Linked DNA regions of Vallitalea longa. The protein of the gene in region 1 binds, or shares a complex with, the protein of each later gene. Links are inferred from orthologs where the notes say so. Each region holds a gene or a part of one and is shown on either strand. Other genes may lie near its edges.

Region 1 (9,470 bases):
TAGGACATCTTAATATTGGTGCTGGTAGAATAGTATATCAGGAACTTACAAGAATCACTAAAGATATTGAAGACGGAAGATTCTTTGAAAATGAAGCTCTATTAGCAGCAATCAGTAATTGCAAAGAAAATAACTCAGCATTACATTTATATGGTTTATTATCAGATGGAGGAGTACACTCTCACAATAAACACTTATATGCTTTGTTAAAATTAGCTAAACAACATAATCTTGAAAAAGTATTTGTGCATGCGTTTTTAGATGGTAGAGATACACCTCCAGCTTCAGGTAAAGATTATATTGAAGAGTTAGAAGAAAAAATGAGAGAAATCGGTGTTGGTAAGATAGCGACTGTAATGGGACGTTACTATTCTATGGATAGAGATAATCGTTGGGAAAGAGAAAAACTTGCTTATGATGCTATGGTTAAAGGTGAAGGGAAATTCGCAAAAAGTGCCCAAGCAGCTGTACAAGGATCATATCAAGATGAAGTATATGATGAATTCGTCCTACCAACAGTTGTTACGTCAGAAGGTGAACCTACTGGACTTATTAAAGAGAACGATTCAATAATATGTTTTAACTTCCGACCTGACAGAGCTAGACAGATTACAAGAGCTTTTTGTGATGAGAAATTTGATAAATTCGATAGAGAATTCTTTAAATTAACATATGTTTGTTTTACAGATTATGATGTAACCATACCTAATAAGATTGTAGCTTTCCATAAAGTTATGCTTCAAAATACATTAGGAGAGTATATTTCTAATAAAGGCTTAAAGCAACTTAGATTAGCTGAAACAGAAAAATACGCTCATGTAACATTCTTCTTCAATGGTGGTATCGAAGAACCTTATAAAGGCGAAGATAGAATATTAGTACCATCACCAAAAGTTGCAACATATGATTTACAACCTGAAATGAGTGCAGTAGAAGTATGTGATAATCTTGTGAATTCTATCAAGAGCAATAAATATGACCTTATAATAATCAATTTCGCTAATCCAGATATGGTTGGTCATACTGGAATAGAAAAAGCAGTAATCAAGGCAGTAGAGACTGTAGATACATGTGTTGGAAGAACACTTGATGCTTTACTTGAAGTAGATGGTCAAATGTTTATCTGTGCCGATCACGGAAACTCAGAACAATTAGTTGATTATAAAACAGGACAGCCATTTACTGCTCATACAACTAATCCAGTTCCATTTATCTTAGTTAACTATAAAGAGAATGTTACACTACGAGAAGGTGGAAAATTAGCTGATATCGCACCTACGTTACTAGAATTGATGGAAGTTGAAAAACCAGCTGAAATGACGGGTGAATCTTTATTAAAAAATAAATAGCCTTAACTACTTTAAAAGTATTAATAAGATATTATTATGGGTAAAATAATGTATAAGATTTATCTTATGAGAGATAATATATGTTGACTTAATTTTTTATCTTATAGGAAGGTACTACTTTTTTAGCATATGAAATAGAAGCGTTTTCATATGCGTCAAGGAAATTTTCCTAACGATAAATTCGCTTGCGGAACGAGGCATAGCCTCTTTTGTTCTCTGGATATTATCATATATTGAATGTTTACCTTTAACTAATATATTTTTTAATAGATATTGAAAGGAGAAAAAGTATGAAAAGTTTTGTAGAAATTATTGATGTTTATGCAAGAGAAATACTTGACTCAAGAGCTAACCCAACAGTAGAAGTAGAAGTAGTGACAGAAGATGGATATTTAGGACGAGCAGCAGTACCTTCAGGAGCATCAACAGGAGCTTTTGAGGCAGTTGAACTTAGAGATGGTGGCGACCGCTACATGGGTAAAGGTGTAGAAAACGCAGTAGATAATGTTAATAACATTATTGCAGAAGAAATAATAGGAATGAATGCATTAGACCAAGTTAGAATTGACAAGAAATTAATAGAACTAGATGGAACTGATAATAAAGGTAAATTAGGAGCTAATGCTATACTTGGAGTTTCAATGGCAGTTGCAAAAGCAGCAGCAGAAGCTGTCGGTGTTTCATTATATCAATATTTAGGTGGATTCAATGCAAAAGTTATGCCTGTACCAATGATGAACATTCTAAATGGTGGAGAGCATGCAGATAATACAGTTGATATACAAGAATTCATGATTATGCCAGTAGGAGCAAAATCTTTTAAAGAAGCCTTAAGAATGTGTTCTGAAGTATATCACAATCTTAAAAAAGTTTTAAAGGAAAAAGGTCTAGCAACTAGCATTGGTGATGAAGGTGGATTTGCACCTGATTTAGCTACATCAGAAGAAGTTATACAGATTATCATGGATGCTATTGAAAGAGCTGGGTATAAACCAGGTGATGACATAAGAATTGCATTAGATGTTGCTGCATCTGAATTATATAACAAAGAAACTGGTAAGTATCACTTCCCAGGTGAAAGCAAGATGAAAGGTGAAGAAGTAATAAGAACAGCTGAAGAATTAGTTGATTATTATGAAGACCTTATCAATAAGTTCCCTATCATTTCAATAGAAGATGGTTTAGATGAAGAAGATTGGGAAGGATGGGAATTATTAACTGAAAGAGTAGGAGAAAGAATACAGTTAGTTGGTGATGATCTATTCGTAACAAATACTGATAGATTATCAAAAGGAATCGAACTAGGTGTAGCTAACTCCATCTTAATAAAAGTTAATCAAATAGGTACACTAACTGAAACATTTAATGCTATAGAGATGGCTAATAGAGCAGGTTATACAGCAGTTGTTTCACACCGTTCTGGTGAAACAGAAGACAATACTATCGCTGATATAGTTGTAGCAGCGAATGCAGGACAAATTAAGACTGGGGCACCTTGTAGATCTGACCGTGTTGCTAAATATAATCAATTATTAAGAATTGAAGAAGAATTAGAAGATGCGGCTGAATTCAGAGGACTTGATGCTTGGTTTAATTTAAAAGATAAATAAAATGTAATAGACCTCGATTATTCGAGGTCTTTATTTTATCTTATATGAAAAGTACTACTTTTTTAACATATGAAATAAGAGCGTTTTCATATGTGCTAAGGAAGCTGTACGATAATTAACTTGATTTTCTATACATAAAGAAGGTGAAATACAGTGTATAAATATGATTTACATGTACATACGAAAGAAACCAGTCCATGTGGTAATGTATCTGCAAAAGACATGATAAAAATATATAAGGAGAATGGTTATTCAGGAGTTGTTGTAACTGATCATTATAGACCTTCATTTTTTGATAATAGTGAGTATTTGACATGGGATGAAAAAATAGATGATTATCTGAAAGGATATAAATTAGCTTATAGCGAAGGTGAAAAATATGATATAGACGTGTTGTTGGGGATAGAACTTGCTTTTAAAGCAGAAGGCGATAAAACTAATGATTATCTGATATATGGTATAACAGAAGAACTATTGAGAAGTAATACTGATATTCTAGAATTAGGAATTACAGGTCTAAGTGAATTTTGCAGAGAAAATGATTTGCTATTATATCAAGCTCATCCATTAAGGAAGTATTGTTATTTGGCAGATATAACTCTTTTAGATGGAATTGAAGTACATAACGGCAATCCAAGACATGATTCACATAATAACGAAATAGAAAAAATAGCAAAAGATAATGATATGCCTATGATATCTGGTTCTGATTATCATGATCCAGGTGATGAAAATAGAGGAGGTATATTTGTTTCAACTAGAATTACAACTAATGAAGAGCTATTGGTGATATTAAAATCAAAGAATTATACTTTATTTAAAGGATAGAGATTAACACCTTGCTAGTCAAGTCTAATTTATTAATCTATTTTTCAAGAATAATATAATAGTTGAATTAATATATAGTTTGTGATAAAATACTAGTGTTAAACTTTAGGAGGTGTAACCGTGGGAGCATTAATAATAATTGTTGAGATAGTATATTTTGTTTTATGCATTGGATTGATTTCTGTAGTGCTTTTGCAAAAAGGAAAAGCAGCAGGATTATCAGGTGCGATTGGTGGAGCTGCTGAAACTTATTGGGGTAAAAACAAAGCTCGTTCTATGGAAGGAAAACTAGAAAAACTTACTAGAATTGGCGCAATACTTTTTATTGTTTTATCAATAGTATTAAGTTTACTAATCAAATACCAATAATATATATAAAGCACTTTGCAGCGAAGCAGGGTGTTTTTTTATTAATATGTTTCTATGGCTAATATTACCTAATTTACTTATTTTTAACTTGATGCAAGTAAATTTTCAGGTTGGTTTGCAGACATTTTAATTAGCTTTTAAGTGTAAAATATTAAAGTGGGAAAATTGAGAAATTATAAATGGATTGGTTTTAGATAAATAATAAAAATAGATTTAACAAATACTATAAGTAAAAATCTTGCTTAACTATATAAATAATGAAGGTTGAGTAAATTGGTTGAAAGATGAATTTTTAGTCAAGAATAAAAATAAATTAATGAAGGTGAAATATGGAGAATACAATTGAAGAAAAAAGACAAGTCATACTAGACATAATTAATCATAAAGATTATAAACCAATGAAAATTAAAGAACTAGGAATTCTATTAGGTATAAATGGAGATGCTGAAAAAAGAAATATGTTAGAAGAAGTACTTCAGGAATTAATAGCTAGTGGAAAACTCATAAAAACAAAGAGAGGTAAATACGCAAGACCTGAAGCAGTAAATATGATAGTTGGTAAGTTTATTGCGCATGCTAAAGGTTTTGGATTTGTTGAGATTGAAGGCGAAGAACAAGATATTTTCATTCCTGCTTCATACGTTAATGGTGCTTTTAATAATGATATGGTTGCTGTAAAACTCATTAAGAGAGATGCCAGAGGTAAGCGTAAAGAAGGGGAGATAATAAAAATTATCAAACGTAATGATAGTGATGTTATTGGAATGTATGATAAAAGTAGAAACTTTGGATTTGTTATTGCTGATAACAAGAAGTTCACTAAGGATATTTTTATTTCAAAAAGTAAGAGTAAAGGTGCTGTTTCTGGACATAAAGTAGTTGTTAAGATAACCGATTGGGGTAATGAAAGAAGAAATCCAGAAGGAGAAATAGTAGAGATAATAGGTCATATAAATGATCCTGGCACGGATATTCTATCTATAGTTAGAAGTTTTGAATTACCTATGCAATTTCCAGATACAGTAATGAATCAACTTGAATATATACCATCTGAAGTATTAAAAGAAGATACAGAAGGTAGATTGGACCTTAGAGATGTGCAGATGGTTACAATAGATGGAGAAGATGCAAAAGATCTTGATGATGCTATAACAATACAGAAAAATGATGATAATACATTTACTCTAGGAGTTCATATTGCGGATGTAACAAATTATGTTACAGAAGGTTCTCCTCTTGATACAGAAGCATTACGTAGAGGAACCAGCGTATATCTAGTTGATAGAGTAATACCTATGTTACCTCATAAGTTATCTAATGGGATTTGTTCATTAAATATGGGGGTAGACCGTTTAGCACTTTCTTGTATTATGGATATAGATAGTAAAGGTAATGTGATAAATCATAAGATAGCTGAGACTTTAGTTAATGTTGATAGGAGAATGACGTATACTAATGTTAAAAAAATATTAGTTGACAAAGACCCTAATGTGGTCACTGAATACAAAGATTTCATTAAGATGTTCGAGAATATGGAAGAACTGGCTTCTGTTCTTAGAGCAAAAAGGAAAAGAAGAGGTTCAATAGATTTTGATTTCCCAGAAGCTAAAGTAATTCTCAATGAAAAAGGTGAACCTATAGATATCATACCATATGACAGAAATGTGGCTACAAGAATCATTGAAGAATTTATGTTGTTAGCTAATGAGACAATAGCAGAAGATTATTACTGGCAGGAACTTCCATTTGTTTATAGAACTCATGAAGAACCAGATCCTGAAAGGGTTTCTGCACTTGCTTCTTTTATACACAATTTCGGATATAATATAAAAGGAGAGGGAGAAATACATCCAAAAGAGATTCAAAAACTTTTGATTGAAGTTGAAGGGAAACCAGAGGAGGGCATAATCAGTAGATTAGCCTTACGTTCAATGAAAAGAGCTTGCTATACTGTAACAGGTGATGGACATTATGGTCTAGCGACTAAGTATTATACTCACTTTACTTCACCTATTAGAAGATATCCAGATTTGCAGATCCATAGAATCATCAAAGAGAATCTGAATGGTAAGATAGAAGATAAACGTATAAGACACTACAATGCTATATTACCTAATGTAACTAAACAAACTTCAGAGGCAGAAAGAACAGCTGAAGAAGCTGAAAGAGAAACAATAAAACTTAAAAAAGTTCAGTATATGGAAAAACATTTAGGTGAAAAATTTGAAGGGGTCATATCTGGTGTTACTGCATGGGGATTATATGTGGAATTACCTAATACTGTTGAAGGACTTGTTCATGTGACAACTTTAGATGACGATTATTATATCTTTGATGATCAAAAGCATATTTTTATAGGTGAGCATACAAGTAAAATATACAGAATGGGAGATACTGTTGAAATATCCGTTACTAGTGTCAATAAAATTGAAAGAACTATTGATTTTGAATTAGTCGAAGAAGAATCTAATGAAGAAGAATAGAATTTTATAAAAAATTGTTAAAAAATGTAAAATTAATATATTTATGTAATAAGTTGTACAAATTTCATCATCACATTACTTGCAATAATTATAATTTATGATATAATATATCTCACGGCAAGTAATGGTGGTGATATTATGGCAAATAACTATAAATTAATAGCACAAAACAAAAAAGCATGGCATGATTATTTTATTGAAAATACCTATGAAGCAGGAATAGTATTAATAGGTACTGAAGTAAAATCCCTTAGAATGGGCAAATGCAGTGTAAAGGAAAGTTTTATTAAGAATATTGATGGAGAGTTATTTATTTTAAATATGCATATTAGTCCTTATGAAAAAGGTAATATATTTAATAAAGATCCTCTCAGGACAAGAAAACTTTTATTGAATCGATATGAAATCAATAAGATTCAAGGTGCTGTTGCTACTAAAGGTTATACTATTGTTCCATTAAAAGTCTATTTAAAAGGTAGTTTAGTAAAAGTTGAGATTGGTATAGCAAAAGGTAAGAAGAAGTATGATAAACGCCAAGATATTGCTAAGAAAGACCAACGTCGTGAAGCAGAGAAAAAGTTTAAAGTTAGTAATTTATAATAAATTACAACAAACCCAGTTAATAATTTAAGATTAATAGCAATAAATAAGATATTTAGCATTTATTTACTATGAATCTTAATTATCATATACGGGGGTGTACTGGTTTCGACGGGGATCACAGAAGTACGAGCAGCCATTCGCAGATCACTGGGCCTGCGTCATCAACCTGGTAAATTAAATTAAACGCAGACGAAAATAATAATAATTTCGCATTTGCTGCCTAATTAGGTAGCTGTCTCACCTTAGTGTCCCGTAGCTAAGACTGAGGCACAAAGATGAACGGGCAACTTCGATTCCAAAGCTTTGAGGAAGAGAAAGATCTTATGAAGCTACTAAAGTCTACAGCCTGTCGTTAGGCGTTAGATGGAGGGAATGTTAAATTAGCGACTGTAATGGGAGATACTCGGATGGATGGATTTTCGGACAGGGGTTCGATTCCCCTCACCTCCATTAAACAAAGTTACAATTAAATCTATCAACTACATTTTAAAGATGGTTATTCTTTTTACAAAAGAGTTAACTATCTTTTTTGTATTTATATGGTTTGCCTTTAATATTCTTATGTTCTACTAGGTAGTTTTTTATTACACGCCTAGTAATTTTTGATCCATAATTAGATTTTATTTTTAATAGCATTAAAAATACGATTTATCATTATGTTAATTTCTTTTATTTTTTTATTAAATATCTCTAGATTATTGTTGGTTTCCCGGATTTTATATTGGAAATATTCAAATATATTATTAGTAAGTGTATCGATATTTTGCGTTATTTCTTTTCCAATTTGTTCAATGACTATATTATCTAAGACTTCTTTGTTTATATCTTTGTTGTTGCATTTCCGTTTGCTTTTTTAAGCACTACACTAGTATCTTATATATTCTTTATTTCCTCCCTCTATACCACTTGATCCAGTTTTTTTATTGAATTTTAATGGAATATAAGCCTTTGATAATCAATCCTTTTGGCTAGAGTTATAAATCTAAAAAAAGTATTAAATTTGACAAAAAATGTGTTTGCTGCATTGAAAGTATAAGTCAGAATAAAAAAGATGTCAAATTTAATAAAATATTGTTATTATATATTATAATAATACTTTTATATAAATTGTTATTTAATTAATTTGAATTATTCATAATTTTGTTGAAAATAAATAAAACATATGATAATATATACTATAACAAGCTTGTTCAAATATGTTTCAAAAAAATAAGGAGGATTATGATGAAAATATTTTTAAAAAATGTATTAATGAAATGCTTAGTATTGACTTTAGTTATGGGATTATCTACTACGTCTTTTGCAGGAGAAGTAATTACAAGTAATGAAACAACTAATAATAATTTTGAAATTGAAATTCAGAGGCAGAACTTAAATGATAACTCAGAAATAATTGTTATTCAAGAAAATGATGGAACTCTTAGAGCAATAAACAACACAGATGCAATGAGTAGGTCAACAGCAGTTTACTGTACAGTTAAGGTTGCTTATTGGTCATCTAGTTATGTTTATATAAATGTATCTGCTAATGCATCAAGTCCTATAAAAAAGGTTACAGGGACATTAAAAGTAACAACTGCAGGTTGGTTTGGAAGTGACCTTGATACAATTAATGTTAATCTGAGAAATAGTGCAGGTAGTACTACTTTAAATGATCAATACTCTGCATGGGTTGGTAATGAAGATGCAATAAAACTTAAATTCTATAACGTTTATGCAACAGATCTATATGGAGAAACAGGCAGTTTAATTTCATGGAACTCAGGAACTATTAATAGACCCTAAGTATAATTCTTGAATGTCTACATAACTACCATAAAGAGAGCCTATATTAGACCCTCTTTTATGGTAGTCATAATTAATTTGGAAAGGAAGAGTGTGACGCATTAATCTATGCACTCGATAACTAAAGATGCTAAAACAAGTGCCTTTACATGAGATACATAACCAAGATACTGATAATGGGAAAATAACTATAGATTGGGATTTAATCAATGCAAATGATATAGGTTGTTTAGATGGTTCTAAGGTAGAAAAGATAATAATAAACAATATAAATATTCAAATATGTTTAGGGATGCTATTTCCTTTTAAAGATTTCGTAGGGAATGATAACTTTAGGGAAAATATTGGATTTATAAGTAATAAGTCAGTTGCACAAAAAATAAATGAAGTTCAAAAAGTTTTTACTAATTTAGTTATAATTAAATACAATGGAGAACCATGTG
Region 2 (9,556 bases), on another replicon or contig:
ACCTCTTCCAATTATTTTATAATTTGGAACTTGAGGTTCTTCGTGTAGTTTACGTCCAACACCATGTCCAACTAAGTCTCTAACAACAGAATAGCCTCTTTCTTCAACATAGTTTTGAATAGCTGATGAAATCTGATGTAAATGATTACCTTCTTTTATAACTTTCAAACCTTCAAAAAAGCTTTGTTTAGTTACATCAATAAGGTTTCTAGCTTCTTCGCTTATTTCACCAACACCATGTGTTCTAGCAGCATCGCCGTGATACCCATTATAATAAGCTCCAATATCCAAACTTATTATATCGCCTTCTTTTAAAATTCTTTTCTTACATGGAATACCATGCACAACCTCTTCATTAATAGAGGCACAAATGCTAGCTGGATAACCGTTATAATTTTTAAAAGACGGAATGGCATTTTTGCTTAGAATATACTTTTCAGCAGCCCTATCCAGGTCAAGTGTAGATATTCCTGGTTTTATCATTGATTCTAGTAATTCATGAGTTTCAGCTACTATTTTACCTGCTTTTCTCATGATTGCTATTTCTTCGTCGGTTTTAATTGTTATTGACATATACTTACGCTCCTAAAATTTCTACAATACTCTTAGTAACATCATCAATGTCAACTGTTCCATCAACAGTTATTAAGATATTTTTTGCTTCATAATAGTCTATTAATGGACTAGTTTGTTTGTGATAAACATCTAGTCTTTTGAGTACTGTCTCTTCTTTATCATCATCTCTAAGTATCAGTTCTCTCGTACAGTTATCACAAATATTTTCCTTTTTTGGTGGATTATACTTTATATGATAAGTTGCACCGCAATTTAGACATGCCCTTCTACCAGACATTCTTCTTACTATATTTTCATCAGGCACATCAATATTGATTGCATAATTAATTTTAGTCTTCATAGATTTTAGTGCTTCATCTAAACTTTCAGCTTGAGGAATTGTTCTTGGAAAGCCATCTAATATGAAACCTTCTTTACAATCTTCTTGTAAAAGTCTATCAGCAACTATATCTACAACCAACTCATCTGGAACCAATAAGCCTTTGTCTATATATCCTTTAGCTTTTATTCCAAGATCAGTTTTGTTTTTTATATTATCTCTAAAGATATCACCTGTTGAAATGTGCGGAATATTATATTTCGCTGCTACCCTTTTTGCTTGTGTTCCTTTTCCAGCACCAGGAGCACCTAACATAATTAATCTCATTTTATAACCTCCAAAGTTTATGCAAGTCATAGATTATAGTTGTTTAGATTTAGAATGAAGATAGAATATTATTTTCTTACTTCATTCTTAATCTATTCATCTATGCATTTAAAAAACCTTTATAATGTCTCATAACCATTTGGGATTCAATTTGTTTAATTGTCTCAAGTGCAACACCTACAACGATAATAAGTGATGTACCACCAAATGTAACATTCATAGCGAATGCTTTTGATAATATTACTGGAAGTAAAGCTATAAGTGCTAAAGCTAAAGCTCCAATCAATACTATTTTATTAAGTACATTTGTCATATAATCAATAGTTGGCTTTCCTGGTCTGATACCTGGAACAAAGCCACCATTCTTTTTCATGTTATTAGCAACTTCAATTGGATTAAATATAATTGAAGTATAAAAATAAGCAAAGAATAGTATCAATACAAAATATAAAATAGCTCCGGACCAATTAGTGATATTGAGGAAATTAATTACAGAAGCCCAAAATCCTTCAGGTTCTCCAAAGAATCTTGTTATTGTTCCAGGAAACTGTAATAAAGATGAAGCAAAGATAACTGGAATAACTCCTGCCATATTTACTTTTAATGGTATATGTGTAGATTGTCCACCATATACTTTTCTTCCTTGCATTCTCTTAGCATATTGAACCGGAATTCTTCTTTCACCAAGTTGTATTAATACAACAAACGCAACCATTAGTACATATATGATTAATAATATAATTACAGGAATTAATTTGTTAGCATCTGTAGCATATTCATATAATGATTGAGTTCCATATGGTAATCTTGATATTATATTAATAAAGATAATTAATGAAATACCATTTCCTACACCTTTTACTGTTATTTGTTCTCCAACCCACATTAAGAAGGCAGTACCAGCAGTCATTGCAGTAACAGCTATAATGACTGATATTATATTATAATCGTAGAATAATGTTCTTCCAAGTCCAATTGAAATAGCAATTGATTGTAATAAAGCTAATATAATAGTACCGTATCTTGTAAGTTTTGCAATTTTCTTACGTCCTTCTTCTCCTTCTTTTTGCATTTCTTCAAGTTTTGGAACTGCAATAGTAAGAAGGTTCATGATGATTGATGATGTAATGTATGGAGTAATACCCATAGCAAACAATGTCATATCTTTGAACGCACCACCGGAAAATGCATTAAACATTTGGAATAGGCCACTATCATCTGCTTGATTAAACATTTGTTGAACAACTTCAGGATTAATTAATGGTATCCTAATATGTGCTCCTATACGGATAGCAAAAAACATTAACATAGTGTATATTATCTTTTTTCTTAAATCAGGTACTTTAAATGCATCACGAAGTGTTTTAAACATCTAAACCACCTCTGCTTTCCCGCCAGCGGCTTCGATTTTTTCAATTGCTGTTTTGCTAAATGCATTAGCTTTTACAGTAAGTTTCTTAGTTAAATCGCCATTGCCTAATATTTTAACACCGTCTCTAGGATTTTTAACAACGCCTTGTTCAATTAAAGTTTCAACAGATACTGTTGCATCTGCTTCGAATCTATTCAAGACATCAACATTAATTCCAACGATTTCTTTTGAGTTTCTACAAGTAAAACCTCTTTTTGGAAGTCTTCTATATAATGGCATTTGACCCCCTTCAAATCCAAGTCTTACGCCACCACCTGAACGAGATTTTTGTCCATTTTGTCCTCTTCCTGCAGTCTTACCGTTTCCAGAAGCATGACCTCTTCCTTTTCTGAAACTTGCTCTCTTTGAACCTTTTGCTGGTTTTAATTCTGTCAAATTCATGCTGTTACACCTCCTTGCTTATTTTAACCCGATTAAACTTCTTCTACTTTTACTAAATGTTGTATAGCATTGACCATACCTCTAATTGCTTCATTATCTTTTTGTTCAACAGTTTTATGAAGTTTAGTTAAGCCTAAAGCTTCTGCTGTTTTTCTATGTTTAGGAATGGCTCCAATTGTGGATTTAACTAAAGTAATTCTTAATTTATTTGCCATCTTGGTTCCCTCCTATCCTAAAAGCTCTTCAATTGATTTTCCACGAAGTTTTGCTACTTCTTCAGGAGTTTTAAGTCCGTCAAGTCCTGCAACAGTAGCTGTTACTACATTATTTTTATTATTTGATCCTAATGATTTTGTTCTGATATTCTTAATTCCTGCAAGTTCAAGTACGGCACGAGCAGGTCCACCAGCTATAACACCTGTTCCTTCTGGTGCTCTTTTCATTAAGACGGAAGCACTTCCGAATTTACCGATAAAATCGTGAGGAATACTACCATTTTCATCTATAGGAACTTCAATAAGTCTTTTCTTAGCGTCGTCGATACCTTTACGAATAGCATCAGGAATTTCTGTAGCTTTTCCTACACCTGCGCCTACATGCCCATTCTCATCTCCGACCACTACTAAAGCTGCAAAACGGAAGTTACGACCTCCCTTTACTACCTTAGTAACACGTCTTATTGATACTACTTTTTCTCTTAGATCTAGCTTACTAGCATCAATCATTGTACGCTTCATGCTTTTACCTCCTTACTTAGAATTTTAATCCAGCTTCTCTTGCTGAATCTGCTAATGCTTTTACTTTACCTTGATAAATGTATCCGCCTCTATCAAAAATTACTTCTTTGACACCTTTTTCTACAGCTCTTTTAGCAACAGTTTCTCCAACAAGAGTTGCTGCAGCTACATTATTAGTTTTTTCTAAATTACTTTTAATGTCTTTTTCTACTGTAGAAGCAGCTGCTAAAGTATGACCTGTTAAGTCATCAATAACTTGCGCATACATATGTTTGTCACTTCTAAAAACCACTAAACGAGGTCTTTCTGAAGTACCAGTAATATTATTACGTAATCTTCTATGCTTCTTAACACGGACTTTAGTTCGTGATGTTTTCTTTATCATGGATTTCACCCCTTTACTATTTTACTATTTACCAGTTTCTTTACGTCTAATAACTTCATTAGCGTATTTGATTCCTTTGCCTTTGTATGGCTCAGGTGGTCTCTTAAATCTTATTTCCGCTGCGTATTGACCTACTCTTGCTTTGTCAATTCCTTTTACGATAATAACATTTTGTCCTTCTACAACTGCTTCAAGACCTTCTGGATCTTCCATTTCAACTGGATGTGAATATCCTAAAGATAATACTAATTTCTTTCCTTTTTTCTGTGCTCTATAACCAACACCATTGATCTCTAATTTCTTTTCGTAACCTTTAGTTACTCCTTCAATCATGTTTGCAACTAGAGTTCTAGTTAAACCATGTAATGATTTCATTTTCTTTAAATCATTTGGTCTATTTACAACTACTTGGTTTTCTTCTTTAGAAATTAACATTTCTTTTGGTAATTGTTGTTCTAAAGTACCTTTTGCCCCTTTAACAGTGACATAGTTGCTCTCTGTAACACTTACTTCCACTCCTGCTGGGATCTCTACAGGTAATTTACCAATACGTGACATGCTTGCACCTCCTCGGATTAAATACCTTTGCTTATTATTATAAGCAAAGCTTCATCCATTTTATTATATTTTATAAGTCTATTTTTCCAGATTAATAATTACCAAATAAAAGCAATTACTTCTCCACCTACATTTTGTTTTCTAGCTTCTTTATCAGTAATGATTCCTTTATTAGTTGAGATGATAGCAGTTCCAAGTCCACCTAAAACTTTTGGTAACTCATCTTTGCCTGCATATACTCTAAGTCCAGGTTTAGAAATTTTCTTAATTCCTGCGATTACTTTTTCATTTTTATCTCTACCATATTTCATTTCAACACGGATTGTTTTAATTAAACCGTCTTCTATTAATTTATATCCTTTAACGTACCCTTCATTTACTAAAATATCAGCAACTGCTTGCTTCATTTTTGAAGCAGGTACATCTACAAAATCATGTTTAGCAGTATTTCCATTACGGATTCTTGTTAACATATCTGCGATTGGATCACTCATTGTCATAATTTGTGGCCTCCTTCCTATTACTAAATCTTACCAACTAGCTTTTTTAACACCTGGGATTTGTCCTTTGTACGCTAATTCACGGAAACAGATTCTACATATTCCATATTTTCTTAAATATCCGTGAGGTCTTCCACATATTCTACAACGATTATAAGCTCTTGATGAAAATTTTGGCTTACTTTGTTGTTTAATTTTCATTGATGTTTTTGCCATTTAATCGATTCCCTCCTTATTATTTTTTAAAAGGCATTCCGAATAATGTTAATAATTCACGAGCTTCTTCATCAGTCTTAGCTGTAGTAACGAAGATAATATCCATACCTCTAACTTTATCAACTTTATCATATTCGATCTCAGGAAAGATTAATTGCTCTTTTATACCTAAAGCATAGTTACCTCTACCATCAAACGCGTTAGGGTTAACACCTCTGAAGTCTCTAACTCTTGGTAGAGCTAAGTTAATTAGACGATCAGCAAAATCATACATTCTGCTTCCTCTAAGTGTAACTTTACATCCGATTGGCATACCTTCTCTTACTTTGAAAGCTGCAACAGATTTTTTAGCTTTTGTAATCACAGGCTTTTGACCAGCAATTATTGTTAAATCACTAACAGCAGAATCAAGGATCTTACGATTCTCTTTAGCTTCTCCAACGCCCATGTTTATAACTATTTTTTCTATCTTAGGTACAGCCATTTTATTTTTATAGTTAAATTTTTTCATCATAGCATCTACAATTTCATTATTGTAAATTTCTTTTATTCTACTCACGCTAGTTAGCCTCCTCTCTACTATTAATCTATAACTTCACCTGTTGATTTAGCTACTCTATATCTAACATTTTTAGTACGTCCATCTCTATCTTCTTTAACGATTTTAGTACCTAATCTTGTAGGTTTTCCTTTATGAACATACATTACTTTTGAAGCATTTAATGCAGATTCTTGGTGAATGATACCACCTTGTTGATTAGCAGCACTTGGTTTTGTATGTTTTGTAACCATGTTAACGCCTTCAACAATTACTTTACCATTTTTTCTATCTACAGTTAAAATCTTTCCTTCTTTTCCTTTGTCTTTTCCGGAAATAACTTTAACAGTATCACCTGATTTAAGTTTAGTCTTATACAATTACTACACCTCCCTATAGTACTTCTGGTGCTAATGATAGGATTTTCATGTATTTTTTCTCTCTTAACTCTCTAGCAACAGGTCCAAAAATACGAGTTCCTTTTGGTGTTTTATCATCTTTGATTATAACTGCTGCATTTTGATCAAATTTGATATATGAACCATCTTTACGACGTGCACCTTTTTTAGTTCTAACTACTACAGCTCTTACTACTTCACCTTTTTTAACAACGCCACCTGGTGTTGCATCTTTAACAGTAGCAACTATTACATCTCCAATGTTAGCATATCTTCTAGTTGATCCGCCTAATACTCTTATGCAAAGTATCTCTTTTGCACCTGTATTATCCGCAACCTTAAGTCTAGATTCTTGTTGGATCATTAGATGAACCTCCTTTCAGCAAATACAAAACTTATTTTGCTTTTTCTAATATTTCTATTAATCTCCATCTTTTATCTTTTGATAATGGTCTTGTTTCCATAACACGTACTCTATCGCCAATGCCGCATTCATTTTTTTCATCATGGGCTTTTAATTTGTAAGTTCTTTTTACAACTTTACCATATAATGGATGTTTTACATTATTCTCAACAGCTACAACTACTGTTTTATCCATTTTATCACTAACTACTCTACCAACACGAACTTTTCGTAGATTCCTTTCTTCAGCCAATTGAACTCCTCCTTTCAAGGTTATCTAGCAACCTTTAATTGCTCAGTTATAATTGTTTGAATTCTAGCTATATTTCTTCTAACCTCTTTTATTCTACCTGTATTATCTAATTGGTTAGTCGCATTTTGAAATCTTAGGTTAAATAATTCTTTTTTTGCAGTAACTAAATCTTCATTAAGTTCTGCTGCAGATTTATTTCTTAATTCTTCAATATATTTAGTTGACTTCACAATTATCACCGCCTTCTAGCTCTGCACGAGAATAAATTTTACATTTACATGGTAACTTGTGCATAGCAAGTCTTAATGCTTCTTTAGCCAATTCATCTTCAACTCCAGCAATTTCGAACATTACACGGCCTGGTTTTACTACTGCCACCCAATATTCAGGTGATCCTTTTCCTTTACCCATTCTTGTTTCAGCAGGTTTTGCTGTAACTGGTTTATCAGGGAAAATTTTAATCCATACTTTACCACCACGTTTGATATAACGAGTCATAGCAACACGGGCAGCTTCTATTTGATTAGATTTTATCCAACAAGGCTCTAATGCAACAATACCATATTCACCGTAGTTAATTTTATTTCCTCTTAACGCTTTACCTTTCATGTTACCACGAAATTGTTTACGGCGTTTAACTCTCTTTGGAATTAACATTACTTCCCTCTCCCTTCTTTCTTAGTAACTTGACCAGGAAGAACTTCGCCATTATAGATATATATCTTTACACCGATTTTTCCATATACTGTATTTGCTTCAGCAAATCCATAATCGATATCTGCACGAAGTGTTTGTAGAGGAATTGTTCCCTCATTATAAGATTCTGTACGAGCCATTTCTGCTCCACCTAAACGTCCTGAACAGATAGCTTTGATACCTTTTGCTCCTGCTTTCATTGTTCTACCCATTGATTGTTTCATAGCTCTACGGAAAGAAACACGATTTTCAAGTTGAAGAGCAATGTTTTCAGCTACTAATTGAGCGTCTTTTTCTGGTCTTTTTACTTCTACTATATTAACAATTACTTTGCTGGCTGTCATTTTTTGTAATTCAGTTCTTAATTTTTCAATTGATGAACCGCCTTTACCAATAACGATACCAGGTTTAGCTGTATGAATGTTGATTTTTACTCTTTCTGATGCTCTCTCGATTTCGATTCTAGATACACCAGCTGAATATAATTTCTTCTTGATATATGTTCTTAATTTATTGTCTTCTATTAAAAGGTCTGCAAAATCTTTTTCTGCGTACCACTTTGCATCCCAGTCTTTAATAATTCCGACTCTTAATCCATGTGGGTTAACTTTTTGTCCCATTCTTTCCCTCCTTATCTATCTTTCGTTAAGAATGATTGTGATGTGACTAGATTTCTTCTCTATTCTATACGCTCTACCTTGTGCTCTTGGTCTGATTCTCTTCATTGTAGGTCCCTTGTTAGCAAAAGCTTCTTCAACGTATAATTTAGCTGGATCTAATCCACTGTTGTTTTCCGCATTAGCTATAGCTGATTTCAATAATTTCTCTATAATTCTAGCACCATTTCTAGGTGTATAATTTAAAATACCTACGGCTGATCCTACATCTTTTCCTTTGATTGTATCAAGAACAATTTTAGCTTTTGTTGGTGATACTCTAGCATAAGATACTTTTGCTTTAGGTCTAGTATCTTTGTTAGCATTTCTTTCTCTTTTTATCTGACTTCTATGCCCTTTAGCCATTATAAATTAGCCTCCTTCCATACTGCATTAACGTACTTTTGATTTCTTTTCTTCTCTTCCGTGACCTCTATAAGTTCTTGTTAGCACGAATTCTCCTAATTTATGTCCTATCATATCTTCGCTTATATAAACAGGCACATGTCTTCTTCCATCATGAACTGCAATAGTATGACCTAGCATTTCAGGGAAAATAGTGGAACGTCTTGACCATGTTTTAATTACTTGTTTATCGCCTTTTTCATTTAATGCTCTTACTTTATTTAATAAGTGTGCATCTGCGAAAGGTCCCTTTTTAAGTGAACGAGCCATTAACTCAAACCTCCTTTTAGTGGTTATTATTTATTACTTCCACGTCTTCTTATAATATATTTATTAGAATGCTTATTTTTCTTTCTAGTTTTATAACCAATTGTTGGTTTACCCCAAGGTGTCATTGGACTTGGACGACCGATAGGAGCTCTACCTTCTCCACCACCATGTGGATGGTCATTAGGGTTCATAACAGAACCACGAACTGTAGGACGAATACCCATATGACGTTTACGTCCAGCTTTACCAACTGTTATAAGTTCATGATCAATATTTCCAACTTGACCTATTGTAGCTTTACAAAGTATAGGAACTACTCTCATTTCTCCTGATGGCAATCTAAGTGTAGCATATTTTCCTTCTTTTGCCATAAGTTGAGCAACATTACCAGCAGAACGAACTAATTGTCCACCTTTACCTGGTTTCATTTCAATGTTATGAATACTAGAACCAACTGGAATGTCTTTTAATTGTAATGCATTACCGATTCTAATCTCAGCTTCTGA

What was found.
Region 2: the proteins of secG (region 1) and secY are in contact, whole or in part, in a crystal structure (PDB 5AWW), measured with the Thermus thermophilus proteins. The link is inferred for Vallitalea longa from one-to-one orthologs. Residues at the interface, in WP_223903268.1 of Thermus thermophilus: Tyr5, Ile9, Tyr12, Leu13, Ala16, Leu19, Val20, Val23, Leu24, Gln26, Glu27, Pro28, Gln30, Gly31, Ala32, Asp34, Leu35, Met36, Gly37, Gly38, Ser39, Ala40, Asp41, Leu42, Phe43, Ala45, Arg46, Val48, Tyr53, Thr56; in WP_096411648.1 of Thermus thermophilus: Leu14, Gln16, Arg17, Phe20, Ile34, Pro35, Pro37, Ile72, Arg108, Arg109, Asn112, Gln113, Arg116, Ile117, Ile120, Pro145, Gly146, Trp147, Phe152, Phe155, Val156, Val159, Thr160, Val162, Ala163, Gly164, Ala166, Leu167, Trp170, Glu173.

Annotation. Positions count from the first base shown.
Region 1 is NZ_BRLB01000003.1:64,670-74,139, forward strand. What follows is about bases 2,680-5,531. They hold secG (preprotein translocase subunit SecG), read left to right. Parts: upstream 2,680-3,907; coding sequence 3,908-4,156; downstream 4,157-5,531. Other genes in these bases: eno (phosphopyruvate hydratase), read left to right, coding at 2,680-2,959; QMG30_RS08225 (PHP domain-containing protein), read left to right, coding at 3,113-3,787; rnr (ribonuclease R), read left to right, coding at 4,486-5,531. Outside these bases: gpmI (2,3-bisphosphoglycerate-independent phosphoglycerate mutase), read left to right, coding at 1-1,349; more of eno, read left to right, coding at 1,640-2,679; more of rnr, read left to right, coding at 5,532-6,639; SsrA-binding protein SmpB, read left to right, coding at 6,778-7,239; QMG30_RS08250 (hypothetical protein), read left to right, coding at 8,467-9,027; QMG30_RS08255 (hypothetical protein), read left to right, coding at 9,167-9,470. UniProt on the Bacillus subtilis protein: Involved in protein export. Participates in an early event of protein translocation.
Region 2 is NZ_BRLB01000001.1:1,076,003-1,085,558, forward strand. What follows is about bases 459-3,396. They hold secY (preprotein translocase subunit SecY), read right to left. Parts: upstream 2,595-3,396; coding sequence 1,323-2,594; downstream 459-1,322. Other genes in these bases: map (type I methionyl aminopeptidase), read right to left, coding at 459-573; QMG30_RS04635 (adenylate kinase), read right to left, coding at 578-1,222; rplO (50S ribosomal protein L15), read right to left, coding at 2,595-3,035; rpmD (50S ribosomal protein L30), read right to left, coding at 3,068-3,250; rpsE (30S ribosomal protein S5), read right to left, coding at 3,263-3,396. In the rest of the region: more of map, read right to left, coding at 1-458; more of rpsE, read right to left, coding at 3,397-3,772; rplR (50S ribosomal protein L18), read right to left, coding at 3,789-4,157; rplF (50S ribosomal protein L6), read right to left, coding at 4,182-4,715; rpsH (30S ribosomal protein S8), read right to left, coding at 4,814-5,215; QMG30_RS04675 (type Z 30S ribosomal protein S14), read right to left, coding at 5,246-5,431; rplE (50S ribosomal protein L5), read right to left, coding at 5,451-5,990; rplX (50S ribosomal protein L24), read right to left, coding at 6,014-6,349; rplN (50S ribosomal protein L14), read right to left, coding at 6,363-6,731; rpsQ (30S ribosomal protein S17), read right to left, coding at 6,763-7,023; rpmC (50S ribosomal protein L29), read right to left, coding at 7,044-7,253; rplP (50S ribosomal protein L16), read right to left, coding at 7,240-7,680; rpsC (30S ribosomal protein S3), read right to left, coding at 7,680-8,339; rplV (50S ribosomal protein L22), read right to left, coding at 8,355-8,741; rpsS (30S ribosomal protein S19), read right to left, coding at 8,769-9,050; rplB (50S ribosomal protein L2), read right to left, coding at 9,077-9,556. UniProt on the Bacillus subtilis protein: The central subunit of the protein translocation channel SecYEG. Consists of two halves formed by TMs 1-5 and 6-10.